2 linked regions of the Spirulina major PCC 6313 genome follow. The protein of the gene in region 1 interacts with the protein of each later gene in a pairwise test. Links are inferred from orthologs where the notes say so. Each region holds a gene or a part of one and is shown in the gene's direction. Other genes may lie near its edges.

The links.
Region 2: the proteins of gyrA (region 1) and gyrB interact in binary tests that used the Escherichia coli proteins (3 or more experiments, as listed by UniProt). The link is inferred for Spirulina major PCC 6313 from one-to-one orthologs.

The regions. Positions count from the first base shown.
Region 1 is NZ_KV878783.1:1,190,211-1,204,650, reverse strand. Bases 1-3,163 are described here. They hold gyrA (DNA topoisomerase (ATP-hydrolyzing) subunit A), read left to right. Parts: upstream 1-375; coding sequence 376-2,952; downstream 2,953-3,163. Other genes in these bases: SPI6313_RS05235 (hypothetical protein), read left to right, coding at 3,074-3,163; thiL (thiamine-phosphate kinase), read left to right, coding at 1-210. Also shown: more of SPI6313_RS05235, read left to right, coding at 3,164-3,481; SPI6313_RS05230 (helix-turn-helix domain-containing protein), read left to right, coding at 3,729-4,625; SPI6313_RS22755 (hypothetical protein), read right to left, coding at 4,555-4,881; SPI6313_RS05225 (DUF4230 domain-containing protein), read right to left, coding at 5,206-5,910; SPI6313_RS05220 (NAD+ synthase), read right to left, coding at 6,010-7,659; SPI6313_RS05215 (transglycosylase domain-containing protein), read right to left, coding at 7,729-9,945; lspA (signal peptidase II), read right to left, coding at 9,942-10,430; SPI6313_RS05205 (hypothetical protein), read left to right, coding at 10,416-10,613; SPI6313_RS05200 (BMP family ABC transporter substrate-binding protein), read left to right, coding at 10,743-11,936; SPI6313_RS23365 (hypothetical protein), read right to left, coding at 12,109-13,752; SPI6313_RS05190 (M16 family metallopeptidase), read right to left, coding at 14,011-14,440. UniProt on the Escherichia coli protein: A type II topoisomerase that negatively supercoils closed circular double-stranded (ds) DNA in an ATP-dependent manner to maintain chromosomes in an underwound state.
Region 2 is NZ_KV878783.1:2,317,793-2,334,403, forward strand. What follows is about bases 10,536-13,432. They hold gyrB (DNA topoisomerase (ATP-hydrolyzing) subunit B), read left to right. Parts: upstream 10,536-10,969; coding sequence 10,970-12,895; downstream 12,896-13,432. Other genes in these bases: SPI6313_RS10145 (NAD(P)/FAD-dependent oxidoreductase), read left to right, coding at 10,536-10,755; SPI6313_RS10155 (murein hydrolase activator EnvC family protein), read left to right, coding at 12,955-13,432. Also shown: SPI6313_RS10095 (PP2C family protein-serine/threonine phosphatase), read left to right, coding at 1-2,068; SPI6313_RS10100 (DUF3318 domain-containing protein), read right to left, coding at 2,204-2,788; SPI6313_RS24750 (hypothetical protein), read right to left, coding at 2,826-3,644; SPI6313_RS10115 (NupC/NupG family nucleoside CNT transporter), read right to left, coding at 3,689-5,125; SPI6313_RS10120 (hypothetical protein), read left to right, coding at 5,427-5,687; accC (acetyl-CoA carboxylase biotin carboxylase subunit), read left to right, coding at 5,751-7,094; SPI6313_RS10130 (PDDEXK family nuclease), read left to right, coding at 7,152-7,520; SPI6313_RS10135 (adenylate/guanylate cyclase domain-containing protein), read left to right, coding at 7,655-9,169; photosystem II protein PsbQ, read left to right, coding at 9,209-9,670; more of SPI6313_RS10145, read left to right, coding at 9,667-10,535; more of SPI6313_RS10155, read left to right, coding at 13,433-14,055; SPI6313_RS10160 (cache domain-containing protein), read left to right, coding at 14,533-15,255; SPI6313_RS10165 (methyl-accepting chemotaxis protein), read left to right, coding at 15,459-16,611. UniProt on the Escherichia coli protein: DNA gyrase negatively supercoils closed circular double-stranded DNA in an ATP-dependent manner to maintain chromosomes in an underwound state.

The DNA.
Region 1 (14,440 bases):
TCTTTGTATGGCGGGGAAGATTTTGAACTGGTGTTAATTGTGCCGCCGGAGGATGCGATCGCCCTCCTCGCGGCCCTCGGCCCCACCGCGCAGATCATCGGCACGATCCACGCCGATCCGATAGTGCAGGTGTGCGATCGCGCCCCGTTCCTCACCCTCAACCCCGCCCAACGCTTTCAACACTTCACCCCCACCGCCAACGAGCCTTAACCGGGATTTCCGGTAATGCCAAAATCGCCCAAAGCCACGCCCCATCTATGATAGAATGGGTAAGCTTCATTGTCTTAATCGCCAGTTTTCTCTGGAAACGGAAGAGCGGCGATCGCTGCTTGTTCCGTCTACCTTTAAACGTTCGACCGAAACGGAGTTTTTTCTATGGCTGCCCCTGAACAGCGGATTTTGCCGACCGATCTACGCAACGAGATGTCGCGATCCTACCTAGAGTACGCCATGAGCGTGATTGTGGGGCGGGCGCTCCCCGATGCCAGAGACGGACTCAAACCCGTTCACCGTCGAATTCTCTACGCGATGTATGAACTGGGCTTAACCCCCGATCGCCCCTTCCGGAAATGCGCCCGTGTCGTCGGGGAAGTGCTCGGTAAATATCACCCCCACGGGGATACCGCCGTCTACGATGCCCTCGTGCGCATGGCCCAAGACTTTTCGATGCGCGAACCGCTGATCCAGGGTCACGGGAACTTCGGCTCGGTGGACAATGACCCCCCAGCGGCGATGCGCTACACCGAATCCCGCCTCCACACCCTGACGGTGAATTCCCTGCTGCGGGATATCGAAGCGGAAACCGTCGATTTTGCCGACAACTTCGATGGTTCCCAACAGGAGCCGGTGGTGCTGCCGTCGCGGATTCCACAACTGCTCCTGAATGGGTCGTCCGGGATTGCTGTCGGCATGGCCACCAATATTCCACCCCATAACCTGGGGGAAATTATCGATGGCATGGTGGCACTGATCCACAATCCAGAGCTACCGATTCAGGATCTGTGCAAAATCATCAAAGGCCCCGATTTCCCCACGGGGGGGCAAATTCTCGGCTACAGCGGTATTCAGGATGCCTACTTGACCGGGCGCGGCTCGATTACGATGCAGGGGGTGGCCCACATTGACTTGATCGAACAGCCGGGACGGCCCGATCGCGAGGCGATTATTGTGACCGCGTTGCCCTACCAAACCAATAAGGCGGCCTTGATTGAGAAGATCGCCGATCTGGTGAACGATAAAAAAATTGACGGCATTTCCGATATTCGCGACGAGAGCGATCGCGACGGAATGCGGATTGTGATTGAACTCAAACGGGATGCGATCGCCCGCGTCGTTCTCAATAACCTCTACAAACAAACCCCGATTCGCAACAACTTCGGCGCGAATATGTTGGCGATCGTCAACGGCGACCCCCAACTGCTCAACCTCAAACGCTTCCTCGAAGTCTTCCTCGACTTCCGCATTGAAACCATCCAACGCCGTACCCAATACAAACTCCGCAAAGCCCAAGAACGGGATCACATCCTCCAAGGGTTCTTAATCGCCCTGGGGGAAAACCTCGATCGCATCATCCAAACCATCCGCCACGCCGCCGACACCGCCAGCGCCAAAGAGGATTTAATGGCCGGGTTTGGTCTGTCCTTGCTGCAAGCCGATGCAATTTTACAAATGCAGTTGCGCCGGTTGACCGCCCTCGAAGCGGACAAAATCCAAGCCGAGCACGAAGAATTACTGCTGACGATCACCGATTTGCAGGATATTTTGGCGCGACGGGAGCGGATCAACGAAATCATTGTTGAAGAAGCCGAGCAAATTAAGGCCACCCACGCCACGCCCCGCCGCACGGAAATCCTCGCCTCGGAAGGGGATCTCGACGAAACCGACCTGATCGCCAACGAAGCGGTGCTGATCCTGTTGACGGAACAGGGCTACATCAAACGGATGCCGGTGAATACCTTTGAGGCGCAACACCGGGCCACCCGTGGCCGAGCCGGGGCGAAGATTAAAGATAACGATGCGGTGGAGCATTTCCTCACCTGTTGCGACCATAATGTGGTGCTGTTTTTCAGCGATCGCGGCGTCGTCTACTCGATCAACGCCTACAAAATCCCCACCGCCTCCCGCCAAGCTCGTGGCGTGCCCATCGTCCAGATGCTCCCCATCCCCCGCGACGAAAAAATCACCTCGATTATCGCCGTCAGCGAGTTCACCGATGATGAATATTTGGTAATGCTCACCCGCACCGGCTTTATCAAAAAAACCGCCCTCTCCGCCTTTGCTAACATTCGCACCAATGGCCTGATCGCCATCTCCCTGGCTGAGGGGGATCAACTGCGCTGGGTGCGTCTCACGAAATCCACCGACAGCATTATCATCGGGTCACGGCAGGGGATGGCGATTCATTTCCGCGCCGATGATACCCAGTTGCGTCCCCTGGGCCGGGCGACGCGGGGGGTAAAATCGATGAAGCTGCGGTCGGGGGATGAGTTGATCGGGATGGATATTCTCCCCAGTCAGATTATTGCCGATTTGGCCGTCAGTGAAGGCGACGAGGAGGACGACACCACCGCCGCCAGCGAGGAAGTCCTCGCAGATATTGGTGACGGGCCGTGGGTGTTGGCGGTGACGGCCCAGGGGTACGGCAAACGGATTCCGGTGGATCAATTCCGGCTGCAAAAGCGGGCGGGCTTGGGCCTGCGGGCGATTAAGTTCCGTGTCAAAAAGGATGAATTGGTGGCCCTGGGTGTGGTCAATCAGGGCGACGAACTGATGCTGATTACCCATCGCGGCATTATTATTCGCCAGGTGGTGGATGCGATTTCGCCTCAGTCGCGGGCAGCGACGGGGGTACGGGTGCAGCGGTTGGATCAAGAGGATGCGATCGCTGCTGTGGCCCTGGTTCCCCCCAGTGAAGACGGGGAGGACGGCGAGGCAGAAGACCTCGAATCCTAATCAAAAAAAAAAGACCGAGGGCCAGAAAATCGGCCGCAAACTCGCTATATTTAGAGTGTCTAGTCTAGACTTTTAGGCTGGATACGCTGAATATAGTGTTTTTGTTATTTTTTAAGAATTCATGAGTGCCTTACCTGTTCCCGATTTTGAGCTTCACAGCCCCCAAGCGTTGGCCGATTTAATTGCAACGGCGGAAACGTGGCGTGAAGTGGAGCAGCTAATGGCCCAATATCAAGACTGGAAAACGGAAACCTGGCAACTTTTAACGGACGCTCAACAGGATCACCTGCGGTTACTCCAAAAATGGCAGGATCACCCCATTGCCCAAAAATTCCCACCGGGGGCGATCGTACAGCGCCTTGATGATGCCCATGGTTTAACGGGCGAGGTGCAGACCTATTGGCAAGCCTACGGGGAAGATTATGTCACATTCAGGGTGGGCCCAGATGTGGATTGGTGTCGGGCGAGTAATTTAAAGCGGATTCCGGTGGCCCTAGACGCAGCCTCTTCAGCGCGTCGATCTGCCTAAAATTGCGGGACATAATCCGCTAATCGACGGAACATTAGCCACAATGTTCCGTCAATTCCCTGATATTTTCACCAAGCTCAAGAAATAATCCGGACTCAAATGGGGATGATCTGAACAGAGAAACAGTATCGGACAGGTCAAATTAGATGGGTCATTGGGTTCTGTGACCGATGGGCGCGATCGCACCCTTGAGAAACGAGCCGACCGTTGTATCCTGTTCCTCCTGCCCTCATTGAGAATCACCCCTATGGAATTTCCGAAAACGGGTTTAAGCGCACCTGTCTCTGCGTCAATATCGAGTGAAATTGAAGATCAATTAACCCAAGGCCAAATTTACCAGGGTGCATTAACCGGACTCCAGCATCTCACCGGAGAACGCCCGGAGGTGATCCAGACGTTACTCCGCGCCCTCAATCGTGAAGCAATCCAAACCACGCTCCAGTATATTGCTCAGATCGAGGACTGTGCGCCCTTACCTGCGATCGCCCCGGCCAGCCCTTCCCCCCGCACCAAACTCGCCCCCGTCGGATCGCCCGCATCCCCCCCAACAGATCAGCCCCCACAAGACCCAATTGACCAAAAACACCAGGAATATCGCCAAATGGGGCAGCAGATCAAACAGATCCGCCAACGCCGCCGCCTCACCCAGGGCGAGCTAGCCAGTCGAACCCTCGTACCGGTCATTCACATTCAAGCCCTCGAAGCGGGTCAATTGGAAAAATTGCCCGAAGATGTCTATTTACGCGGCTTTCTGCGCCGCCTTGGACAAGCCCTTGATCTCCACGAGTTAGCCAGTCTGACGATGAATGACCCGAAATCGGAAAACCTCATTCCATCGTGGTACAACCCAAGCCTCAACACCAAACCATTGCTGTCCAGCGAAGCTCCGTTGACGGTGTATGCGGCCTACATTGCCTGTATTACCGGGATTATCGGAGGCTATGGCTGGGTGGCAGCGGGGCTAGATGCCAGTGTCTTTGATTCCTTTTTTGCCACGATCGCGCCGCCGGAGCAGCCGACCCTGTGGCAATCGTCCCAGGACGACACTGCAACACCGCCACCCCAGCCGCAAATCACTCCTCCGAGCAGCATTGTGGCTCCTGTCTCATCAACAACTCAAACCACACCCCCATCCACTCAATAGGCATCGCTGTGGGGTTATGAAGCGGCACAGGACAGACGAGACTCCCGTGGCGATCGCAGGTCAGGGGCGGCGCATAGCCTTGCTCCAGGAGCAGGGCTTGGGTCGGTTCATCGAGGCCACAAAAGGAAACTTGGGTGGTCGAAAGGCGATATTGGCGCTTGGAGTCGGAACAGACAATCACTAGGTCATAGCAACACAAGATTTTTAAATGATTCAGATCTAGAACGGGGGGGCGTTTCGGTAGGGGGGATGTCATCACAACCAACCTCTGAAGGACTGCACCTATTGTCTGAGGAAAAACCGCTCAACGCCTTGATATACGTGGGCTTGAGCGGTGATTTTTTTGGGGTCTAGGCGTGATTGCAGGGGTGAGGATGGTGCGATAGGGATCGAAGCGATCGCGTGATAATACTGACCTGTTGGTGTGATTTCGATCAACCGATGGGGGATGCTCAGGGGGATGATCGAAATCAAAGGGTGAGGATGCGACCCCCAAAGAACCGCCTCAAAAGACCCATGCTCAACCGTAGCATGGGTCTTTTAGGGATGTTACCCCCCAGAGACGAACGGGTGATTTTGATCACGAGGAGGGGGACGGTTGGGGCGATAGATCGCAGGTTTGGGGAGCGGCGGTTTGGACGTTCACCTCTGTATAACCGGAGAGGGTGAGGAGTTGCGCGATCGCTGCTTCGGCGCGATCGCTGGCTTGGTCGAGGATGCCTTGGTCGCAGGCGGCGGCGGTAATGCGGGCGAGGGTTTCTCGTTGGGCGCGACTTTGGAGGTCGGGAGCCACATCGGGGCCGAGGTTGAGGAAGCCGCGATCGTAGTCGTAGACCTGCGATCGCTCCACATCAATGGCCCGGTCTAAAATTTCCGGAGCAGGCAGGCGCACCGTTAGGGCATTCCCCTGGATCGTCACATCTTCCGGCTGCAATTGGCTTAAATCAATCCCCGCCCGCACCGTGCCATGGGCGATGTAGAGTAGTTTCGTCGTGCCCACCGTCAGCCCCGCCCATTCTCGACTCTGGGCCGCGGGCACGATGGTTTCGAGGCTGTAGATCGCTGTGGTGAGTTCGCTGGCTTGGCGAATTTGGGTGACGATTAACGAGGTAACATCCACCTGAGCTTCGGAGGTGGTGATCCGTAACCCTTGGCCGAGGCGTTGCAACCAGGCCCCGCCCGTCCGCACCGTATCGACGGTGACGAGGACAGCGATCGCCACGGCGGTTCCCGTTACAAACGGTAAGGCTTTACCCAAGCGGGTCATCAAGGCGGTGAGACGCATAGCAGTGAGCCAGTATGGAGCAATTGGGGAACTGAGCAAGAGGGAGCGATCGCCTTCCCTCATCCCTCGCCCTCTCTCGACTATAACAACCCGGCTCGATTACCCATGCCGGCAGGCGATGGGCATTCGCCAACCCGTACCAAAGGCGCGATCGGTCATTTTCAGGCCCGGTGGGGCTTGGCGGCGTTTGAATTCGGCGCGGGTAACGAGGCGCACGACGGTTTCCACCACGGCGGGATCATGGCCGGCGGCGATGATGTTGGCGATCGCGTCATGGTTTTCCACATACCGCGCCAAAATATCGTCCAAAACATCGTAGGGGGGGAGGGAATCTTGATCCACTTGGCCGGGTTTGAGTTCGGCGCTGGGGGGTTTGGTGAGGATGTTAGGGGGGATCAGGTCGCGATCGCGGTTGAGCCAATGGCAGAGTTTAAACACTTGGGTTTTGGGCACATCGGCAATCACGGCCAAACCGCCGTTCATGTCGCCGTAGAGGGTGCAATAGCCCACAGCCATTTCCGATTTATTCCCCGTGGAGAGGAGGAGATGGCCAAATTTATTAGCGATCGCCATCAACACATTGCCCCGAATCCGAGACTGTAAATTTTCCTCCGCCACCCCAAATTCCGTACCGGCAAAGAGGGGATCGAGCAGTTGATCAAAGGCCGTCATGGCCGATTGAATCGCGATCGTTTGGTGTTCAATGCCGAGATTTTCCGCGAGGGCGATCGCATCAGTGAGGGAATGATCGGAACTGTAGGGGGACGGCATCAACACCCCCAGGACATTTTCTGGGCCCAGGGCTGCGGCCGCGATCGCCGCCACCAACGCCGAATCAATCCCCCCACTCAAGCCCAACACCACCCGCGCAAACCCACATTTGCGCACGTAGTCCCGCACCCCCAACACCAACGCCCCCCAGAGTTCCGCCGCCGGTTCGAGACGGGGCGCGATCGGGCGGGGCGTGGGAGGTGTAAGGTCGGTCAGCATGAGCAGATCCGGGGCAAAGGCCGCCGCTCGATAGAGGATTTGGCCGGTCGCATCCACCCCCACACTCTGGCCATCAAACACCAGATCATCATTGCCCCCCACCTGATTCACATAGAAAATCGGCACGCTAAACCGTTGGGCGGCGTGGCTGAGCATCGCTTCCCGCACCGACTGCACCCCCACCCGGTAGGGCGAGGCTGACAAATTGACGATCAAATCCACTCCCCATGCCGCCAGTTCTGCGATTGGGTCGCTGGCGTAGAGGCGTTTCCCCCAAAACTGATCATCATTCCAAAGGTCTTCGCAGATCGTGACCCCAATCTTCAAGCCGTTGAGGGTGAAGAGGTTGGGTTTCAGACCGGGTTCAAAATAACGGTCTTCGTCAAATACATCATAGGTGGGTAATAGGCGTTTGGGAAAGAGACGCTGCACCGTGCCGCCGGAGACGAGGGCAATGCTGTTAAACAGGGGTTTTTGACCGGTGGTGGTGGCTTGGGCGTTGCGTTCGACGACCCCGATTAACACCGTGAGTTGGGGCGGGAGTTGTTGGGCGAGGGTTTGGACTTCGTGGTGCATGGCGGTGATGAACCCCGGTTTGAGGAGGAGATCGCGGGGGGGATAGCCACAGAGGGAGAGTTCAGGGGTGAGGAGGAGGTCTGCACCTTGGGCGATCGCGCCTTGGGCAGCGGTGAGAATTTGGCGGGCGTTGCCGCTGAGGTCGCCGATGGTGGGGTTGAGTTGAGCGATCGCAAGTTTCATGGCGATGGGAGTCTGGAGCAGGGGTTTGCTTTCAGCGTACCCGACGGGGGCGCGATCGCTGTCCCTGCCCTAGGGGACGATTTTGCCCATGTAGTCGCGCCAGAGTTGGGCGGCATTGCTGCTGCTGCCACGGGTGGGGCTGTTGTCATCGTTGCCGAGCCAGATACCGGTGGTGAGGTTACGGCCGGGGACATAGCCGATAAACCAGAGGTCAACGGCGTTATCTGTGGTGCCGGTTTTCCCCGCTTCGCCGTAGCCGATCGCGGCTCGACTCCCCGTACCGCCTTGGATCACGCCCTGGAGGAAGGTGGTTAAGGTTTGGGCGATGGGGGTGCTAATGGCTTGCCGCTGGCCGGTGCGGTCTTGGCTCGCATCGTAGATGACGCGGCAGGTTTGGGGATCGTTGGGATCAACGCAATCGCCGCTATCGAGAACGCGGGTGATGGCGTGGGGGCGGTTCCATTGGCCATTGTTGGCGATCGCTCCATAGGCCCCCGTCATTTCCAAAACATTCGTTTCACTTTCCCCCAACACCAACCCCGGCGACGATCGCAACTCGGACTGAATCCCCAACCGCCGCGCCATCGCAATCAACCCATCGAGGCCCACATCCTGCGCCACCCGAATCGCCACCGCATTTTCCGATTGCGCCATGCCCCGATACATATTAATCGCGCCGCTGCTCCGTTCACAGCCCCGATAGCGTTGCCCCTGCCAGGTGACCGGACTGCAATCATAGGCCTTTCCCGCTGAGATGCCTTGATCCAAAGCGGCAGCATAGGCAAAGAGTTTAAAGGTGGAGCCGGGTTGACGTTGGGCGGACGTGGCGCGGTTAAACTGGCTGGCGGCGAAGTCTAGCCCCCCGACAAGGGCGAGAATTGTTCCGGTGCTGCTGTCGAGGGTGACGATCGCACCTTGGCTAAACCCGACGCGGCCCCCGCTTTGTTCAACGGCGGTTGTTAAGGCGGCTTCGGCAGCTTCTTGCTTATCAATGTCGAGGCCCGTTTCAACGATGAAGTTACCTTCCCGGGCCAGGCTCTCCCCCAGGCGTTCGCGGAGTTCGGTGAAGATGTAGCTGTAGAAATAGGGGGCGATCGTATTGCTGAGGGTTTCCTCCGCCGTGGGGCTGACTTCAATGCGCGATCGCCGCGCCTGGTTCGCTTCGTCTTGGGAAATCATCCCCATTTGCGCCATCCGTTCGATGATGCGATCGCGCAACTGCACCGCCGTATCGTAATCCTGCACCGGGTTATAGGCATTGGGAGCCGGGAGAATCGCCACGAGGGAAGCCGCTTCGACCAGGGTTAAATCCGCCGCCGACTTATCAAAATAAAACTGCGCCGCATCCTCAAACCCATAACTCCCCACCCCTAAATACACCCGGTTTAAATAGGTGCGCAGCAATTCATCTTTGCTGTAAAAGGTTTCGAGCTTGAGGGCGACGATCGCTTCGCGAATTTTGCGCCCCGCCGTATTGTCCCGCCCCACATAGTCCGGGTACAAACTCCGCGCCAACTGCTGCGTTACTGTACTCGCGCCCTGGGCGATGCCCTGCCGTTGCAGGTTGACAATCACCGCCCGCAGGATACCGAGGGGATCAACGCCCAAATGCCAGTAGTAGCGGCTATCTTCCGAGGCGATCACCGCATCGGGGAGATAGGGGGAAAAGTCCCGCAGGCGGTCGAGTTCTTGGTGCGATCGCGTCGGCAGTTGGCGCAGGGGGGTTTGATCGCGGGAATAAACCATCACCGGCCCTTCCACCCCCGACGGCAGCGGATAGACCGGAATTTTCGACCATTCCACCAAGATCCCCAACGTCACCAACCCCGTCAGCCCCCCCACCCCATAGAGGGCGTATTGCAGGCCGCGCACCCATTGCGGCGGCGGGTTGTGGTATTGCAACCGGACTCCGTTGGCCAATTCCGGCGGCCCCAGGGTCAACACATCCCCATGGCGCAACATCAGGGATTTCAGCCGCCGCCGCCCGATGTAGATGCCGTTGGTGGATTTTTCGTCTTTGAGGATGAACTGGCGGGGATGTTCCGGATCGCGGCTCAGGGAGAGGTGTAACTGGCTGACCACTGGATTGCGCACCACAATATCACTGGCGCGGGAACTACGGCCGAGGAGGTAGCGATCGCCCACCAACTGATGCACCGCCGCCTGTTCCTCCTCCGCCGTCTGCACCCAAAGCTCCGGCACCCGCGCCCCCGGCTTCAACGCCAAGGCCGTATTCACCTGTTGGACGAGTTGGGTGACAAATTGCGTCAGGGGATTCGTGCTCATAGGCGCGGCTGCTCGACAGGGGGACGAAACGACAGATAAAGCAGACAAATAATTCCTATATTAATGAAGACATCCGCCAGATTAAACACCGGAAAATTAATCCACCGAAAATCGAGAAAATCCACCACATGGCGATACAAAAAGCGGCAAATCCCGTTTCCCAACGCCCCCGACAGGATCAACCCATAGCCCACTTGTTCTAAGGTCGCCATTTTCGGCCCCCACCAGGCATAGGCCATCAGCCCCAAACTCACCAGCAACGACAACCACCGCAACCAATCCGCCCCCCCGGCAAACAGGCTAAAGGCCGCCCCGGTATTCACCACATAGGTAAAGTGAAAAATTCCCGGCATGAGGGGAATCGTCTCACCAATTTGCTGAAAATGGTGCATCACCCAATATTTTGTCACTTGATCCAATGCCAGCCCCAACAGTGCCATGAGCCAGAAGGCGCGGTGTTTGAGCAAAGAATGGCGAAGAGTCATGGCAGGAGAAAAAAGCGTGCGTTTTTTAGTATTACAGAAAAAGAGAGACGCGATCGCGCCTGCTTTGGTGTGATGCCCGCGTTGGGGTTAGGGGAAATGATCGCTCGGCTGCCCAAGGCGGGTGATAGTGTCAATGTCTATCGGGTCATCTCCGCTACGATTTTAGAGGCCAAACTGTGCTAATTCTGGTAGATCTTCCAGTCATCTAGGGTATGGCGTTGGGGCGTGATCTACCCCCCTGCCCAATTCCCAATTGCAACAATCAACAGCTTGATAGTAACCACTTGATCATCATTGAGGAGATTAGAATTGATGCAACCCCCAAAACAATTCCCGTTTTCACGCCGCCAAGTGCTGCGTGGTTTGCTGGCCACCACCGCCTTTGGCCTCACCGCTAAATTTGGTACTGGCTGCACCCCTGCTCAGGAGGGCGGTGATGAGGGTGATGAGGCGGCCAGTGGTGGCGGCAGCGAAGAGTTGGTGATTGGGTTTCTCTATGTGGGGCCCAAGGATGACTTTGGCTATAACCAAGCCCACGCAGAAGGGGCAGCGGCGATCGCAGAATTGCCCGGCGTGAAGATCGTCGAACAAGCCAGCGTCCCCGAAACCAGCGAAGTGGAAGAAGCGATGCGCAGCATGATCGAAATCGACGGCGCAACGGTGCTGTTTCCCACCTCCTTCGGCTACTTTGACCCCCACATTTTGAAACTAGCCGAAGAATTCCCCGACGTTCAATTCCTCCATGCTGGCGGTCTCTATACCGACGATATGCCCGACAACATCGGCAGCTATTTCGGCTACATCGACGAAGCCCAATATGTGGCGGGCATCGTGGCCGGCCTAACTACCGAAAGTAATAAACTCGGCTTTGTCGCCGCCAAACCCATCCCCCAAGTCTTGCGGAATATCAATGGGTTTACCCTCGGCGCGAAAAGCGTCAATCCTGACGTGACCACCCAGGTCATCTTTACCGGGGATTGGGCCGAGCCAGTGAAAGAAGCCGAAGCCGTTAACAGCATGGCCGACCAAGGAATTGATGTCGTCACCTGCCATGTGGACAGCCCGAAGGTGGTGATCGAAACCGCCGAACGGCGCGGTATGTATAGCAGTGGCTATCATGCCGACCAGTCAGCCCTCGCACCGGAAGGCTACCTCACCGGGGCGGAATGGGATTGGACTTCGATTTACACCCAATATGTGGAATGGCTCAAGGAGGGTAAAACCTTGATGAACGGCGACATTCCCCACATTGTCCGGGGGGGCTTGGAATCCGGATTCTGGAAGCTCTCCGACTTTGGCCCGGCTGTCAGTGATGAAGCCAAAGCCCAAGCCGAAGAAGTCAAGGCGATGTTTGCCGATAGTTCGATGGTGATTTATACCGGCGAAATCCAGGACAACACCGGCGAGGTGAAAATCCCGGCCGGGGAAGAGTTGGAGCAAACCGCCGTAGAACTAGAGACGATGGATTGGCTCGTCGAAGGTGTGGATGGCAGTGTCGAAGGCTAGCCTGATTTAACGAAACGGGCGAACAATCTATTCCACAAGACCAGGGTTGGTAAAGTCTTGATGGTTTTGTGGGATAGTTGTTTACCGTCAAAGTCTCTCCACCTCATCCCCAATTTATGCGCCATTCCCCACCCTCACAAGCTGCGATCGCATCATTCAGGATCGGGTGATATCACCATGCACGGTTTGAGAGGCCAAGGCGTTGGCGATTGGTATTACCGGGAACAGCAGCATCACCACCCGGCTCGACTGGAGTGGGATCAGGATCGGGATCAGGATCAGGATCGGGGTCAGGGTCAGGATCACCGCATTGGTGCGCGTTGCCGAGGTTGGAAATTCGGCAAATGGCATAGGCCCAGGCTTGTTGGGTACGGCGGAAATGTTCACCGAGCCATTCCCCTTTCGCTTCGGGGTCGTTTTCCACGACGGTTTCAAGTCCATCTTGGTAATGGTCTTGATCGAGGACTTGTTCCCCTTCTTCACGGGTTGGCTCATCGAGACTTTCCCCGTAGGTTTCGAGTTTGTCGGCTTTGTCCTTGGCATCTTGATAACGTTCGTTGGCTGCTTGAGCGTCTTGCCAGTCGAACGTATTGCGCCGCTGGGTGAGTTGGGTCGCGTTTTTGAGGGCGATCGCATCCCCTTGCACAAGATCCGCAAAGTCTGCGGCTCCCGTCGTCGGTGTGCCCACAAAAGTCCAGCCTTGATCGCGCACGGTCACCGTCTTGCCGGGGCGAATCAAGCGCACCGCCTTGAACCGATAAATCTTCATCTCTGGTTCCCCCGGCACAGGAATCGCGCCAATGGTCTCGTTGTAGTCCGTCTCGATTCGGTAGCCGTCGCCGTAGTCAATGGCGGTAATGCGATCGCGCTCATCCCGAACCACCGTCGCCGGTCGGGGTACTAACGCCTGCATCCGGGTGCGACGATAGCCCGACGGAAAATAGCGGACAAAATAGCCGTCCGGATGCAACGACCACCGCTGCGACGGAATCGTCCGACTGCCTTCGCCCGTGGGGGCAACACCGTCTAAGATTGCGATCGCTTCAAGCTCCTCATAGGCCGCATTGGATCGGCTCAACTGCTCCCGGAGTTCAGCCTTGGCATTGAGCACCCGCTGCACCGGATCGGGCAAATGTCCCAATAATTCGCGGCGCATCCCATCGGGAATCAGCCCCAACGCATCCCCATTAATCGTGTCAATTTCTGCCTCTGTCAACAGTTGCCGCGCCACTTGTTGCACCTCTGCGTCCATGTCACTCAAACGGGTTTGGGCAATAATTCCCCACAACAACACCTGCACCTGACGCTGGGAAATGTTGGGATGGTGAACGGTTTGGCGCAGAATTTTACGGATCATCTCCGCTCGTGGCCCCGCCAGTGGCGCATAGCCATAGCCATCGCCTCCGCCTGGGCCGTGGGTTCCCGGTTTCAAACAGTAACTTTCAAGCTGGATTGCATACAATCCCGGCGTGGCTAAATACGCGCCTCGATCGTTTTGGGGCAAGTTTTGCAGGGGTTGGGGTTCACCCCAGGCTTCTCCATCAAGGAGGGGAACTTCGCGGGTCACATCTGCGAGGCTCGTGGTCAGGGGCGGATCGCCAGCGAGGAGGTCATCTAAGCCGGGAATGGGGATTGTATCCGGTAGACCCGGCACATCCGGCACAATGTCGGGCAGGCCAAATTGAGCCAGGCGTGGCGTGGGTGAAACCGTTTGGGGTTTGAGGGTGCGATCGCTCGGTTGAGCCGCCATCCCGACTAAACCACTGGCCACAACGGTTAGCCCCACAATACTGAGGGTCTGGTGTAAGGAGTACATAATCTGCTCCGATGCTTGCATCAACGACAGTCCTAAGCGGGCGCAATGTTTCGATCGCCTCAATTAGAGTCGCTATCTATTCCCACCGTAACGCATGGATCTTGCTGACCCCAAGACGGGAGCGGTTGCACCGGGTTTGCATCGGGATAGATCGCAAGGATCGGCATCCTGGGGCAAAGATGGATCAAAAAAAATCTCTCTCAATCGGATTGGGAGAGAGATGCGGAAAAAATGTCGCCGGATGGCCCTTGAGGGGGGTTAAGAGTTTTGGGGTTGGGGGATGGTGATATCGACAGTTTGCACGGTTTCGCCGAGGGTGTCCAAGGGGGGATCAATGGCGGCCGAATTCCCGACAATTAACATCGTGAGTTGCTCCGGGTTGAGATGAGTTTGGGCGGCTTGGAGAATGTCCTGGGCCGTGGTACGTTTGACCGCGTCTTGGTAGCTGAAGATGAAGTCCATCGGGTAGCCATAATATTCGTACCGCATCAACCGAGAAATCAGTTGTGATGGGGATTGAAAATTAAACACAAAGGAATTCAAAATTGATTCTTTGGCGTAGGCGAGTTCCGGATCGGAAACGAGGGTGGTGCGAATGGTGTTGATTTCCGTTTGGAGGGCGGTAATAAAGGGGACAGTGGCATCAGAGCGGGTTTGACCCCCGGCAATGAACAGGCCCGGATAGTCA
Region 2 (16,611 bases), 1.1 Mb from region 1 along the record:
TCCCCATCCTTATCTCTGGGCAGTGGGGCCAGTGGCTGGCAAGCTCACCGCACCCAATGTAGTCGAAGGACGGTATAAGGTCATCCTGCCCCATATTTGGCAAGATATTTACCCCGAACAACGCCCCACCTTGCCCGACCCGATCCCCGCTTCGGTGCTGCCCTACCTGAAGCTGCATCCCCTGCGTCTCTACTTACCGGAGGTCTACGGAACCTGTCAAGTGGGCGGCCAAACGGTGCTCTTGCTTCACCATGGCGCGATCGATCGCCACGGTCAACCCTTGCCGAGTTTGCGCAGTGCTTGGCCCACGGCTCACCCCTTGCGCCAAGGCGAATGGGTGTGGCAGGCGCTGTCGTTGTGGTCGGCCTTGGCGGTGCAGGGGGTGGCGGCGAGTGTCGTGGATTTGGATAATCTTTGTGTGGAGGGGGGACGGCTGCGGCTTCAGGGGTTAATTCCCAAAACGGCCACCCTAGGGGATTGGGCCGAGGCCTGGTCAACGCTCCTGACGACGGCCCAGGCGGCGATCGCGCCGCCCCTCGAAAATATTTTCACCATCCTTGCCCAGCCTAACCCTTCCCTCCCCGTCGCCCAAACCGCCCTCAATCAACTCCTGATCGAACAGGCGGCCGAGCTTCCCCTCTCGATCCAGGTGGCCAGTGCCACCGATCCCGGTACTCCCGATCGCATCAATGAAGACCGCTACTATCCCACCGCTGGGGAAATTAAAGGGCAGAATCATGATCATCTCCTGCTGGTCTGTGATGGCATTGGCGGCCATGATGGGGGTGCGATCGCCAGTCAAATGGCCGTCCAATCCCTCCGCCTCCAGGTACAAGCCCTGCTCCAGGAAATTGTGGAAGACCCCGAAATCATGGCCCCCGATGTGGTGGCGGATCAACTCACCACCCTGATTCGCATTGCCAATAATGTGATCTGTAGCCGCAATGATCAGCAAGGCCGAGCAGCCCGCCAACGCATGGCCACCACCCTCACCCTCGCCCTACAACTGCCCCAACAGATCGACACCCCCGACCGGCGCGGCACCAGCCATGAACTCTATCTCGCCCATGTGGGGGATAGTCGCGCCTACTGGATCACCGAGCAAGCCTGTCATTGTCTGACGGTGGATGATGATATTGCCGGGCGCGAGATTCGCCTGGGGCGGAGTTTTCCCGTTGAGGCCTGGCATCGACCCGATGCGGGGGCCCTCACCCAAGCCTTGGGAACCCGTCCGGCGGACAAGATTCACCCGACGATTCAACGATTTTTGATTGATGAAGATGGGATTTTGTTGCTCTGTTCCGATGGGTTGAGCGATCGCCGTTTGGTGGAACGTTGTTGGCGCGATGTGGTGCCAGCGGTGTTAGAGGGGGAAATGAGTCTCAAGGCCGCCGTAGACTTTTGGCTGCAATTGGGGCGGCAGCGCAACGGTCACGATAATGTCACCGTAGTAGCGGCGCTCTATCGGGTCACGGAGTCAGAAGCGATCGCCCCCGACCCCAGCCCCGCAACCCCAGCCCCCGATTTTCCCGCTGAACTCAACCCAGCCGCCTGGGAGATTCCCCCCCACAGTGCCACTGAGGGTGAAACCGAGCATCCGGCCGAACCTGTGCCACCTGATGCGTTCGTTCCTGATCTCCAGGCTGCGGGCGATTCATTCAATTCGATGGAAGAACTGAGGGTGGCCCTTGATGAACCTGCCCTGCCTGCGGCCATGCCTGACGAGCACTCCCCTGAACCGCCCCCCGCGGCCGCTTCGCCGTCACCCTCCCCTCATTATCCCTTTGCCTCCCCGCCCCCAGAATCTCGCCAAGATGACGAGATTGATCCCAACTTGGAAGTTTCCGATGCCTTTTTTGAGGATGTGGACGGCTATGACGGGGAGGAAGCCACCGCACCCACCGCGTCGGCGCGGCAAATTCCGCGACCCTCGCGCCAATTGCTGCTGTGGACAAGTGGGGTGGCGATCGTGGTGGTGGTGATTACGGCGATCGTGATGGTGATGCAGGGACAATTTAATCGCACCGGGGAGCCAACGCCGCCGGCTCCGGTGGAATCGGAAGACTAAGATCCGAAGGGGTCGCTAGTGGTATGGCACAGTTAAAATAGTGCTTTGCTGTGGGGTGGGTTAGGCGGCTAAAATTCCGCCATCACTAAAATCCAGCAATCCGCCGTAACCCACCAATCAAGCTGTGCTGTGACACTAGATTGGTGGGCGGTGGGCGATCGCTCGTAGGGTTTGGATGCGGAGGAGTTCGATGCCGGTGGGATGGGGAGCGGCGATCGCTTCAAGCCCTAAGTATAAATGTTCCGCCGCCTCTGGAAGGGTATAGCCGCGCCGTTCCGCCACTTGCAGCGCCGCCGCATCGGCATCCAGGTCACGCTCCGGGCCGTGGTAGTCTCGCCAGGCTCGCCGCAGGGCGATCGCCGTTAATCCCCCCGCCACCACCACCCCGACAGCATTGTGCTGCACCCATTCAAACCCAGCGCCCACGACCCCCAAGGCTACGAGGCCATGAATCCCTTTGACCTGAACCCCGCGTCCCTGGAGTTGCCACGTCACCGCCCGCAACAGCAGCAAATCCCGCTGGCCTTGGGGGAGGGGCAACCACTGGGCAAAATTGAGGGTGATCCTGAAGCGATCGCGCCGCCAAGGATAGGGAAAGGGAGATGCGATCGCTTCAGGCTGGTGCGGTGCGGCTGCGATCGTGATCAACATCCGACCCGATGCGGGCATTAACTCCCGCAAGCGGCGAATCTCGTCTTGAATGTGGGGCACAGTGCTCACTTGCTGTGGCCCCCCACCACGTCGTTTCCTCACGCCATCACCCCGCCGCGTCCACCATGGTCAACGTCGGCGTTAAGGTGGTCACCACCGCCTCCACCTGATCCGCCGCCGCATCCGTGGCCGCCACCATCAAAATCACCACCCGTCCCGGTAATTGACGGGCCACCATCACCCCCTGCATCGGCGTACCACTGCCCCCACTGCCCAATGATCCCGTCCAGGGGAGTCGGGCCGTTTGGTCATCCACCGGCACAAATGCCCCAGCGGCAAACCCTTCCCCAGCTCGAAAGGTATCAATGGCCACCTGCGCCAAACTGCCAGCGTTTAATGCCGCTTCCGTAGCCCGCGGCCGCACCGCCACCGTGTAGGCCAACAGGCCCGCAGGCATAACAACCTCACCATTCTCATCCGTCACCGCCGGCGATTCAAACACCGTCACGCCCGCGACGCTGCTTTGGCTGTAGCCCTGAAGCACGCCCACTTGAAACCCTTGCTCTGGTTCTTGATAGGGGGTCGGAGCGATAGGCAGCGCCGTTGGGGCCGCCGGTGCTACGGATTCCGGTGCTTCAGGCGTTGCGGCAGGATTGGGAACTGGACTGGCGGCGGGATTGGGCACAGGGCTAGCCGCTGGAGTCGGGGCAGGACTGGCGGCTGGGGTGGGTAGCGTCGCCGGCGTGGGACTGGCGGCGGGATTGGGCACAGGGCTAGCCGCTGGAGTTGGGGCAGGACTGGCGGCTGGGGTGGGGGCTTGGGCATAGGCGGCCGGTTGCCAGAGGGAGGGCTGCCACTGCCAACTGATTAAGAGGGCGGCGGTCAAGCCAACTAAGCCGATAAACCATTGGGTGCTGCGTTTCATGGGTGCTGTTTGTAAGGGGCGAAAACAGGAGGGAGGATGGAGCGTTAGCCACCGATGATGTTGGTGGGATCGCCGAGCAGTCCGAAGAAGAGACCAGCCACGGCTCCCGTCATCAACGTGGCGAGGGTGGCTCCCCAGAGGGCTTTAAACCCCAGTTCGGAAATTTCCGATCGCCGCTCCGGGACGAGGGAGGACAGGCCACCGACAAAGATGCCGTAGGAGGCGAGGTGGGCAAACCCGCAGAGGACGTAGCTCACAATCAAGAGGGTGCGATCGCTGATTACACCCGACACGGAGAGACCATTCAACGCTAAATAGGGCGGAATACTGGTTTCAAAGAGGCGTTGACCAATTAACAGCGAAGCCGTCCAGAGGTTTTGCCAATCCAACGCCACCCCCGTCAAAAAAGTCAAAGGCAAGAACAGCATCCCCATTAAATTGCGTAGCGGTTGGGCAAAAAATTGACCGATGAGGGAGTCGTCTCCCGATGCCCCTAACCAGATCGCCAATTGATTGAAGGGCGCATTGAAGAGGGCAATCACCCCCAAAATGGCGATCAACACCGCCGCAATCCCCATGGCCATCTTCACCCCATCGAGAGCACCGACGATCAAGCTATCCATATAGCTGGGTCTCTTCTCGTTTTCGTCCACTTCATCGTCGGGAATATGTCCCATGGTTTCCGGCTCGCCGGTTTCGGGGACGAGCAATTTAGAAATCACAAAACAGGCGGGGATCGTCAGAATCGAGGCGGAGACCAGATGCCCGGCAATGTCGGGAAAGCTGCCCCGTAGAAACCCAGCGTAAAGTCCGAGTACGGAGGAGGCGATCGACCCAAAACAACTGGTGAGGATGGCGCAGAGTTCACTGCGGGTCATTTTGGGTAAAAAGGGTTTGACGGCGATCGCAGATTCAATCCCCACAAAAATATTCGCCGCCCCAGATAAGGATTCCGCGCCGCTAATCTTCATTGTGCGCTGGAAGACGATCGCAAACACTTTCACAATCGGTTGAATCACATTCATTCGGTAGAGCAGCCCCACCAACGCCGCGAAGAAAATAATCTGCGGCAAAGCACGGAACGCCAACACATAGGTAAACCCAGGATTAAGCTGATCCGGGCCGAGGCGATCGCCCGGTACAGGCACATAGCCATTCCCCACCGCCCGCGCAATCCACCGCGCTGCGGCCCCTGGCCCTGCGGTGGGATTCGGATCGGTCGCAAGTAAAGAACTAGGGCCGCCAAAAAGGAACTTCGCCCCCGCTTCCGACGCATCTAAAATCGGGTTAATGATGTTATTGATGCCTGCGATCAGGGTGCTGCCCCCGCCGAAGACTAAAATTCCCACCAAAAGCTGAAGACCAATCCCAAAAATAATCACATTCCACTGCACAACGCGGCGGTTTTCCGACCCCAACCACGCGATCACACAAAAGATCGCAATCCCAAGGGCCGAGAGAAGGTTCAGTGCAAGGTTCACAGTTGTCTATCCTGCTAGGAAATGGGCAATTGTCATGGGGAGGTGGACGATCAACCGGATTCTCTCCGCCGCATGACTCAAGGGGATCATAGTACGATTTGCGAAATCTGAGTATGCGACGTAGGAATCTGTTGCATTCCCAGCCCCTCTTCCTTCGCCAACTGGCCACAACCGGAAAATTCTTCCCGTTGATCCCGCTAGAGAATTGGCTCTGAACCCTGCACCGGGCTGACATGATGCGATCGCACCGCTCCCCAGGAAACCTGATAAGCTGAAGGGGCGTTTAATTTATAAAGTCTGCATGGAAGCGTTCGAGCCTCTCCCTCCCGCCTGGACAGAACCGGCCCTCCACGCCTTAAATTTTCATTGTCCCCGCTGTGGTGCATCCCCTCACCAAGCCCAACGGGTCTGGCTCAATCGTCGCGCTCCGGTGGTGAATGAAGACTATCGGCGCAAGTGGCAAGAGTTTTATCACTGTGAATGTGAGCAAGCCTGGTGGGCCTGGAGTAGCGATCGCCCCCCTTCGGATCTGGCCCAGCGGCACCGCGACCCCGAAGACTAGGGCAGACGAGCCTAAAAACTGTATAGTGGATTGCACGACCGAGAGCCATTGCTGTGTAACCGAATGCAGTTTTCTAAAGTCCTTATTGCCAATCGGGGTGAAATTGCCCTTCGTATTCTCCGCAGTTGTCAAGAACTGGGGATCGCCACCGTGGCTGTCCATTCCACCATTGATGAACACGCCCTCCATGTCCAACTCGCGGACGAAAGCGTCTGTATTGGCCAACCCCCCAGCAGCAAAAGCTATCTCAACATTCCCAACATCATCGCCGCCGCCCTGACCCGCAACGCCACCGCCATTCATCCGGGCTATGGGTTCCTGGCTGAAAATGCCCGTTTCGCTGAAATTTGCGCCGATCATCATATTGCCTTCATTGGCCCCACCCCGGCGGCCATGATGTCCATGGGGGACAAGTCCACGGCTAAATACACAATGCAGCGGGCTGGTGTTCCCACCCTACCGGGTAGCGATGGCCTGCTCAGCGATGAACAACAGGCGATCGCGATCGCTGGCAAGATCGGCTATCCCGTCATTCTCAAAGCCACGGCGGGCGGCGGTGGGCGGGGCATGCGCCTCGTCAACGATGAAAGTGAATTGATCAAAATGTTTCGGGCCGCCCAGGGAGAAGCTGAAGCCGCCTTTGGTAACGCTGGGGTATATTTGGAAAAATTCCTCGAAGCCCCCCGCCATATTGAATTTCAAATCCTTGCCGACAGTTACGGCAACGTTGTCCACCTCGGCGAACGGGATTGCTCCATTCAACGCCGTCACCAAAAACTCCTCGAAGAAGCCCCCAGCCCCGTTTTGACCCAGAAATTACGCAAAAAAATGGGCACAGCAGCAGTACGGGCGGCCCAGTCGATTCAATATGTGGGGGCGGGAACGGTGGAATTTCTCCTCGATAAAACGGGGGAATTTTATTTTATGGAAATGAACACCCGGATTCAGGTGGAACATCCCGTTACGGAAATGGTGACCGGGTTGGACTTGATTACCGAACAGATTCGGATTGCTCAGGGCGATCGCCTCACCTTTTCCCAAGCCGATGTGCAACTCAAGGGCCACGCGATCGAATGTCGGATCAACGCCGAAGATCCCGCCCATAATTTCCGCCCCCATCCCGGCCGAATCACCGCCTACCTGCCTCCTGGCGGCCCCGGTGTGCGCATGGATTCCCATGTCTATACCGATTACGAAATTCCCCCCTACTACGATTCCCTGATTGGTAAATTAATCGTCTGGGGCCCCGATCGCGCCACGGCGATTACGCGGATGCGCCGAGCCTTACGGGAATGTGCCATTACCGGCATTCCCACCACGATTAGTTTTCACGAGCGGATCTTAACCACGCCCGCCTTCTTGAGTGGCGAGGTCTACACCAATTTCATCGCCCAGCACATGCAATAGATCACGATCAATCACTAGGATGAAACAAGGTTACGAATTCCGGATTAGGAGGTCAGTGTGAATCAAATTGCCCAATGGAATTTATCCGGCATTGGCTGTAGTTTGCTGATTTTGCTTGGGGTGATGGGTCTCAGCGCGGTGGGGTTGGGGTGGATTGTGAATGGGATTTTCCTGGCGGTGTTTTTGTTGGCCCTGCTGCCGGTGGTGGCGGTGTATGGGCTGCGCTGGTGGGTGAAGCGGAATGTGGTGGAAGATCAATGCCCGATGTGTGGCCACGCCTTTGCCGCGTTGAATCAGGTGGCGTTTAATTGCCCGAACTGTAGTGAAGCCCTCCAGATTAAGGATGGGCGGTTTGTGCGGATCACGCCACCGGGCACGATTGATGTGGATGCGGTGGAAGTGGATGTGCAGGTGTTAGAAGACTAGGAAGCGCGATCGCTGTGCGCCATCCGCAGCGGTGGTCGTCCTGAATGTTCCCAGAGTGACGCGAAAACCTGAATAATGGGAGTAGGGGGTGCAGTCAACAAGTCCACGAAACCAAAGGTCACTCACAGGGCATTATGGGTTTTTCTGGAGACGTTCGTACACCATGCAATGCGGCAACTTCGCTACAGTCGTTTTTTGAGTTGTCGGTAGATTTAATGTGTGTGCGCCACGAGGATGGCTATTTTGGGGAATTGAATCACCTGTGGCAAGATCTACTGGGATGGACACCGGTGGAACTCCGCCAACAGCCTTGGCTGGACTGGATTCACCCGGATGACCTCGAAAGCACCCTCGCCGCTGAGCAACGCTGTCACCAGTCCCAACGCACAACCCCTGTGGACTATAAAAACCGCTTTCGCCATCGTAACGGTAGTTATCGGTGGTTATCGTGGCGGGTGTCGCCCTATCGGGACGGGGTGAGTGTGGCGATCGCTCAAGATGTGACCGAAATCCAATGGCATCAGCGGGGGATCTATCAAAGTGGTGTCCAGGCGGCGTTATATTTGCGGGATCAAGCGATCGCCGCGAGTCGAGTCGGGATTGTGATCGCCGATGCTCGGCTCCCTGATATGCCGCTGATCTACGTTAATCCTGCCTTTGAAACGATGACGGGCTATTCTGCCACCGAAGTGCTCGGCCTCAACTGTCGCTTTCTCCAAGGTTCCGAAAAAAATCAAACCGCCCGCCACGAACTCCGCACCGCCATTCAAGAACGCCGCCACTGCACCGTCATCCTGCGCAACTTTCGCAAGGATGGCACGCTGTTTTGGAATGAACTCACCATCTCCCCGGTGTTTGACGAAGAGGACAAACTGACCCACTTTGTCGGCATTCAAGCCAATGTCACCCAACGCATTCAAGCCGAAAAAGCCCTCCTCGTCGAAAAAAATAAATCCGAACGTCTCTTGCTCAATGTGTTGCCCCGCCCCATTGCTGACCAATTGAAACGCTTTGAGGGGAGTCTCGCCCAACAATTTCCGAGCGTCACGATCCTGTTTGCAGATTTGGTTAGTTTCTCGTCCTATGTCAGTCAATTTGAAGCCTTGGAGTTAATTAGCACCCTGAATCAGATTTTTTCCGTGTTCGATCAATTAGCGGAAACCCACGGTGTGGAGAAGATCAAAACGATTGGGGATGCGTATATGGCGGCGGCGGGATTGCCATTACCCCGTGCAGATCATGCGATCGCGATCGCCGCCATGGCCCTCGATATGCAACAGGCGGTCCAGCAGTTTCACTGGCCCGATGGTTCTCCGATGGAACTCCGCATTGGTATTCATACCGGCTCGGTGGTGGCGGGGGTGATTGGGATCAAAAAATTCATCTATGACCTTTGGGGGGATGCGGTCAATGTGGCGGCGCGGATGGAGTCCCAGGGCAAGCCAAGACGCATCCAAATTACCGCAGCGACCCAGGCGGCGATCGCACCTCACTTCATCTGTCAGCGGCGCGGCATCCTCCCGATCAAAGGCAAAGGCCCGATGGAAACCTATTGGCTGCGCGATCGCCGCCCATCACCGCCTAGAGAGGATGGCGTTTTCTGGCCAAAATCGGATTCTGGGTGTGGGGATTCCGATTTTCCCGTATAGTTTTCTCAGACGATGAGACTGTTACCCGAAAATTTTTGTATGAAACCGATTCGATCCTTACTCGCTCTACTCCTCGTGGGTTTAACCACCTTTCTCACGGGTTGTGGCGGTGCGATGGTGCAAGCTCCCCCCACCTATACCCCTGAAAAAATTGCGGCCATTGACCGGGCCCTCGCTCCCATCGAAGCCGTGCGCGATCGCCTCCCCGAACTCGAAGGCTATGTGGCTAAGAACGATTGGAATAATGTTAATTCCTTCCTCCACGGCCCCTTGGGCGGGTTGCGGGCCACCTTGGGCTACCTCGATCGCAGCCTCCTGCTCGAAAAAGACCAAGCCGTTGCCACCGACCTCGCCGAGTCCCTATTTAACGACATTGAGCGCCTAGACGCGGCCGCCTCGGAGGGTGTGCCCAACTTTGCCACCGAAGCCTTAGCCGCCCTGGAAAAGGATTTTGAGGTGTACCTAGACTATATTCCCCGCGAACCCGACAGCGAGGCATGAACCCGATTGTGATTGTGGGTGGTGGAGTCGTCGGGGCAATGATTGCCTACGAACTCAACCGCCAAAAGCAAGCCGTCGTCCTTGTTGAACAAGCCAACGCCGCTGCCGGTTCTACCGGTGCGGCGTTGGGGGTGTTGATGGGGGTGATCAGCCAAAAAACCACCGGGCGCGGCTGGCGGTTGCGCGAGCAGAGTCTACGCCGCTACGCCACGCTAATTCCGGAACTCGAACAGGTGACAGGCTGCCCGATTCCCACCAATCCCCATGGTTTAGTGATGCTGCGATTCCGTGACGATGAACGGGATGAACGGTGGCAACGGTTGCAGCAGGTGCGATCGCAGCAGGGCTGGCCGCTTGACCTGTGGGATCGGGCCCAATTAGCGGCCCATTGTCCGTTTGTGGATTGCGATCGCCTCATCGGAGCGGTGCATTCCCCCCAGGATGGCCAAATTCAACCCCGCCCGTTAACCGCAGCCCTAATCCAAGCCGCCAGCCAAGCCGGCGCAGACTGTCGCTTTGGCCAGGCCGTCACCGCCCTGCGTACCGAGGCCGAGGGGGACGCGCACCGCTGCACCCATGTTCAGATCGGCACGGATTGGCTGGCCTGCGATCGCCTCATTCTCGCCGCCGGTCTTGGTTCCACCCCCCTCACCGCTCAACTTCAGCAAACCCTTGATCTCCGTCCCGTCCTCGGCCAAGCCTTTCGCGTCCGCTGCCCTCACCCCCTCCATCCCGTGGAGCCGGTGATCTCCGGCCATGATGTGCATCTCGTTCCCCTTGGCGGCGGTGACTATTGGGTGGGCGCGACGGTGGAGTTTCCCGATGAACAGGGCATCGTGGCCGCCCAAGCTCACCTGAAAGAAGCCGTCTGGCAGCAAGCGATCGCCGTCTGTCCCGCCCTCGCCCAGGGTGACATCATTGAATCTTGGTCGGGTCAACGCCCCCGCCCCCACGGCCAACCCGCCCCTGTCATCGGCTCCCTGGCGGGCTACACCAACGTCACCCTCGCCACCGGCCACTATCGCAACGGCGTTCTGCTCGCCCCCGCCACAGCCCAGCAGGTCTGGGGCGAAATCGTGCGATAATGGGAATTCCTACCGCGCCAAAAACCGATCGAGAGCGATCGCTCCATTCCCTGCTCTTGATGCAATAATTGGCAATTTTCTCGGCATGGTATCCAACTTTTTTTTGCAAGCTACAGAGCCTAGCATCGCCACTAACCCTTTTATGTTAGAATTTGATAGGTTTTTTACCATTTGAGAGCCTTAAGCCCGCTTCTCCGCGATTCGAGGAATTTTTATGGCCAGTAACTATCGTGCCGATCAGATTCAGGTTTTAGAAGGGTTAGATCCGGTTCGTAAACGTCCGGGGATGTACATTGGCACCACCGGGCCCCGTGGACTGCATCACCTCGTTTATGAGGTGGTCGATAACTCCATTGATGAGGCCCTCGCTGGCTATTGCACCCATATCGAAGTGGAAATTAACCCCGATGGTTCCGTCTGCGTCACTGACGACGGCCGGGGGATTCCCGTCGATGTTCACCCCACCACGGGTAAATCAGCCCTGGAAACCGTGATGACTGTGCTTCACGCGGGGGGAAAATTTGGCGGCGGCGGCTATAAGGTCTCCGGTGGCTTGCACGGTGTGGGCGTGTCGGTGGTCAATGCCCTCTCAACTTGGGTCGTGGTGGAAGTGCGTCGCGACCAAACCCTTTACACCCAACGCTACGAACGGGGCGTTCCCATGGGAGAACTCACCGAAACCGCCGACCCCACCCAAACCAGCAGCGGCACCTCCCTCACCTTTTTGCCGGATACCACCATTTTTTCGGAGACGGTGGATTTTGACTACAACACGCTGGCGGGGCGGCTGCGGGAACTGGGCTATCTTAACGCGGGGGTGAAGATTACCTTTAGCGATCGCCGTCCTGAAGTGCCCCGCATTGAAACCTATTGCTACGAAGGCGGCATTCGCGAATATGTCACCTACATGACCCGCGAAAAAGAACCCCTCCACGTCGATATTATCTATGTGGAAGGCGAGCGGGATGGCGTGGTGGTGGAAGTGGCGTTGCAATGGTGCATCGACTCCTACAGCGATAATATTCTTGGGTTTGCCAACAACATCCGCACCATCGACGGCGGGACGCACCTCGAAGGCTTAAAAGCGGTGCTGACCCGGACGATGAACAATGTCGCCCGCAAACGCAACAAGATTAAAGAAAACGAAGCCAACCTCGGCGGCGAAAATATCCGCGAAGGCTTAACGGCGGTGATTTCCGTGAAAGTGCCTGACCCGGAATTTGAAGGGCAAACCAAGACAAAGCTGGGCAACAGTGAAGTGCGCGGCATTGTGGATTCCCTCGTTGGGGAAGTGTTGAACGAATATTTAGAATTCAACCCCGCCGTTGCCGATACGATTATTGAAAAGGCCGTGCAGTCGTTTAAGGCGGCGGAAGCGGCGCGGCGGGCGCGGGAATTGGTGCGGCGGAAGTCGGTGCTAGAGTCGTCACCGTTGCCGGGGAAATTGGCTGATTGTAGTTCTCGTGACCCTTCCGAGTCGGAAATCTTCATTGTGGAAGGGGATTCGGCAGGCGGTTCGGCGAAACAGGGGCGCGATCGCCGCATCCAAGCGATCCTCCCCCTGCGCGGTAAAATCCTCAACATTGAGCGCACCGACGACGCGAAAATTTATAAAAACAACGAAATCCAATCCCTGATCACCGCCCTTGGTTTGGGGATTAAAGGGGAAGATTTCAACCCGGATCAACTGCGCTACCACAACATCATTATCATGACTGATGCGGACGTGGACGGGGCGCATATTCGGACGCTGTTATTAACCTTCTTTTTCCGCTATCAACGGGATCTGATCGATCAGGGCTATGTCTATATTGCTTGCCCGCCGCTGTATAAGTTGGAACGGGGTCGCAATCATCAATATCTTTACAGCGATCGCGAATTGGCTCAAGCGATCGCCCAATTCCCCGACAATGCCAACTACACGATCCAACGCTTTAAAGGTTTAGGGGAAATGATGCCCAACCAACTTTGGGACACCACCATGAACCCCGAAAGCCGGATGCTCAAACAAGTGGAAATCCAAGATGCCGCCGCAGCGGATAATATTTTCACCGTCTTGATGGGCGACAAAGTAGCCCCCCGGCGCGAATTCATCGAAACCGAAGGCTCTAAACTCGACCTCGACGATCTCGATATTTAACGCTAGGTTGAAACACGAACGCCCCGCTCCAACGGGGCACAGCAGCACAGAAGGCAGCGGTGAGGGTTTCAAAACAGGTGCGAAATCTGGTGGGTATTTTGCTCATGCTTGGGGCGTGGCTATGCTTCACTGCGTCCGCTGGGGCGAATTCGCTCCTGGATGAGTGGAACCAACCGGAACCGAAGACCGCCACGGAAGCCGTACAGCAATATATCCAGAGCTTGCAGCGCAATCGGCAGGTGATGGATCTGCAATTGGACTATTACGAAGACCAACTCAACACCGCTAATCAACGCTTGGCGGCATTGGAAACGGCCCTAGCCAAGGAACGGCAACAGTACGCGCCCCAGATGAATGCAACCATTGCCCGGCTGCGCTTTTTACAGCAGCAATCCCTTGCGAGTCAGGGGTGGTCTGTGTTGCTCAAGAGTGAAAACCTGAACGAATTTTTTGATCGGCGCGATCGCCTCCGCCAACTCTACCAAGCCGACCGCGATCGCCTCGCTCAACTGCAAGTAGTCGCCCAGCGTCTTTTTGACCAAAAAACCGCCCTCGAACAACAACAGGCCGAAATCACCACGATCACCCACCAAATCCAAGCCCAAACCCAAGACCTCGAAGCCCAACTCCAACTCCAGCAGCAACTCCTCGCCAACGACAGCGATCGCGCCACCCTCCAAGCCGCCCAAGCCCAACTCAGCCAAGACTCCGCCCAACTCGAAGCCCTAATCCAACAGTGGAACGCCCCCGCCAACAATCCCAACAGCGGCACAGGAACCTACATCCTGCCCCACGACGGCGAAATCAGCGATACCTACGGCTGGCGCAAGCATCCCGTCCTCGGTGGGCAACGTCTCCATGCCGGCATTGACTTCAAAGGCCCCTACGGCAGCCCGATCCAAGCCGCTGATGCTGGTGTTGTCGCCTTTGCGGGCTGGTATGGCGGCTATGGGCGCACCGTGGTGATCGAACATGGCGACGGGTTCGCCACCCTTTACGGCCATACTAATAAAATGTTCGTCACTGTCGGACAACCCGTGGAACAGGGAGACGCGATCGCCGAAGTCGGTTCCACAGGCATCTCCACCGGGCCCCACCTCCATTTTGAACTCCGCCAAAACGGCAAACCCATCGACCCCGCCCCCTACCTCCGTCCCTAGCGACCGATCCACACCAGCGATTAAACCCCCAAGAGGATCAATGAACACGCTAAACTCTAGCTATACTCAGGGTTTTTCCAATACTGGCTTGTCGTATTTTAAGCTAGCTCAGGTCTGAATATTTTAGCCAATCGAGATACACTAGATTTCCCCTCATCTAGTGATCCTAAATTAAGGGAAAATCAAACCCCAACTTCCAGTGAAAGAGAGAGGAACCCCAAACTTCACACAGTATTGAGAACTGCTAAGTAGGTCGGTGTAGAAAAGTCTACCTGTATTGAAAAATGTAAAAGTCGCTGCATTCTTTGTCGGATGAGGCTATTGGGCTTGTTTACAATCAGAAACATAGTTAATGATTTCAAGGCTGACCTCCTGATAGCGATTTATGATGACCTCAGAAATTCAGATCATCTTTCGTGAAGTGCCGGTGCAAAAAAGGCAATCAATGAACTGGTTTACTCTAATCTATCTTGACCTATGACTGTTCAATCCAAATTTCAAAATAAAATCTTATTCGTTTTGTTAGCTAGTCTGATTACGCCTGTGGGAATCATTAGCAGTTATAGTATTGTTTCATCTAGGTCAACAATTCGCACGGTTGTTTACGATGAGATGAAAAGTGATAGCTCTGTGGTGATCGATTTTTATATCAAAGAGCTAGAGTCTGATTTAGAATTCCTCAGTCAAGTCCCTCCTATTCAAGGTATTATTCGTGCTAGGGAAAATGAAGGCATTGATCCATTAGATCAATCTTCTGAAAGAGTGTGGAAAAATCGATTAGAAGTTATTTTTAGAACATTCTTGAGTTCTAATCCCACCTATTATCAGCTTCGTTATCTTGATGAAACCGGTAAAGAGCTAGTGCGAGTGGACTACCGTGATGCTAATCCAGTCGTTATTCCAGAAGCTGAATTACAAGATAAAAGTCAGTCAGATTATTTTCAAGACACGATGAGACTGCAACCCGGCGAGATGTATGTGTCTAAGATCAACCTCAACCGGGAACAAAACCAAATTGAAATTCCCTACCGTCCTGTGATTCGCTATGCTGTGCCGATTTTTAATGCGGCAGGGCAGCGACGAGGCATTGTGGTGACAAATATTTTGATTCAACAGGGATTTGAACTCAGCCAGACCAATATTCAAACGAATCGCGATTTAATTGTTGTTAATCGTGATGGTGACTATTTACGAGCGTGATGCGTAAAGCCCCCTGAATTTTATTCGGGGGATATAAGCGAATAACCGAATTGATTCGGTGGTGATACAATAAAAGCGTTCGCTAGCGCGAAGTAAAATTCCGGGGTGAGCACCTTATGGGCAGGGCGTTGTCCATTGGGCGAGGCAAGATAAGACGGGCTACGCCTGCAATTGCTGTCTGAACCCAGAATCCCCCGTCATTTATGCGGGGGAGTACGTCAATCCATCCTGATGTTGAAAAAGAATGGGGGTTTGAGTTGGGTCATTCTGACAATCTCAAGAATGATTATCCCCCTGAGGTTGCTGAGGCGATTCTTACCAATGAGTCGGGATTTATTCAAGCCGGAACTCCATATCTGATTTACTACGATCGCGTCACCCCGGATGCGCAACACCCGAATAGTACGTTTATTTTGATATATCAGAGCTTAAGTGCTTCGGTCTTTGCTCCGGTACGCCGCTTGACCCTTTTAACCCTGGTGAGTGTGCTGGTGACGCTCGGACTGGCTACGCCGATTGTGATGATGGTGTTGCGGCGTTTGCTCCGCTCGGTGTTGGGGTTAACGGGCACTGTGGCGGGGTTTTCGGGTCAGTTGTTATCGACGCTCGATCAGCAGAGTTCAATCATGAATCAACAGTCGCTGATGGTGCAACAAACGACCGCCACGATGGAGCAATTGAATCAATCGTCGCAAGAGTCAGTTCAACAGGCAGAGCGGGCGTTAGCTACGGCTCAACAGGCGATCGCTCGCTTGAACGACGGCACAGCGGCGATGACGCGATCGCTCCATGCCCTAGAGACGCTGAATGAGACGGTCGATGCGATCGCCACGCAAATCCAAGGCCTGCAAGCCAAGGCGTTACAAATTTCCCAGGTGTCTACGCTGGTGGGCGATCTCGCCGGTCAGACGAATATGTTGGCGTTAAATGCGGCGGTGGAAGCGGTGCGAGCGGGGGAACAGGGGAAAGGGTTCGCCGTGGTGGCGGCGGAGATTCGGAAACTAGCCGATGCGAGTAAACAATCGGGGGCCACGATTCAAACCCTGGTTCAGGACATTCAACGGGCTGTGCAGGGCACAGTGAGCGCAACCGCCGACGGCACGCAAACCCTAGCAACAAGCACCACCATTTCCCACGATACGGCGGCTATTTTTGCAGAGGTCACCCATGCGATTCAGTCGGTGGTGGAGAGTAGTCAACAGATTGCTCAGAATTGCAGTGAGCAGGCTCAGGCTGTGCAGCAGGTGAGCCAGACCATGACGGTGCTCAATCAAGGGGCGCAAGAGAATGTGCAAGGTATTCGCCAAACCCGTCAAGGGGCGCAGCAACTTAATGATGCTGGAGCGGATCTCGAAA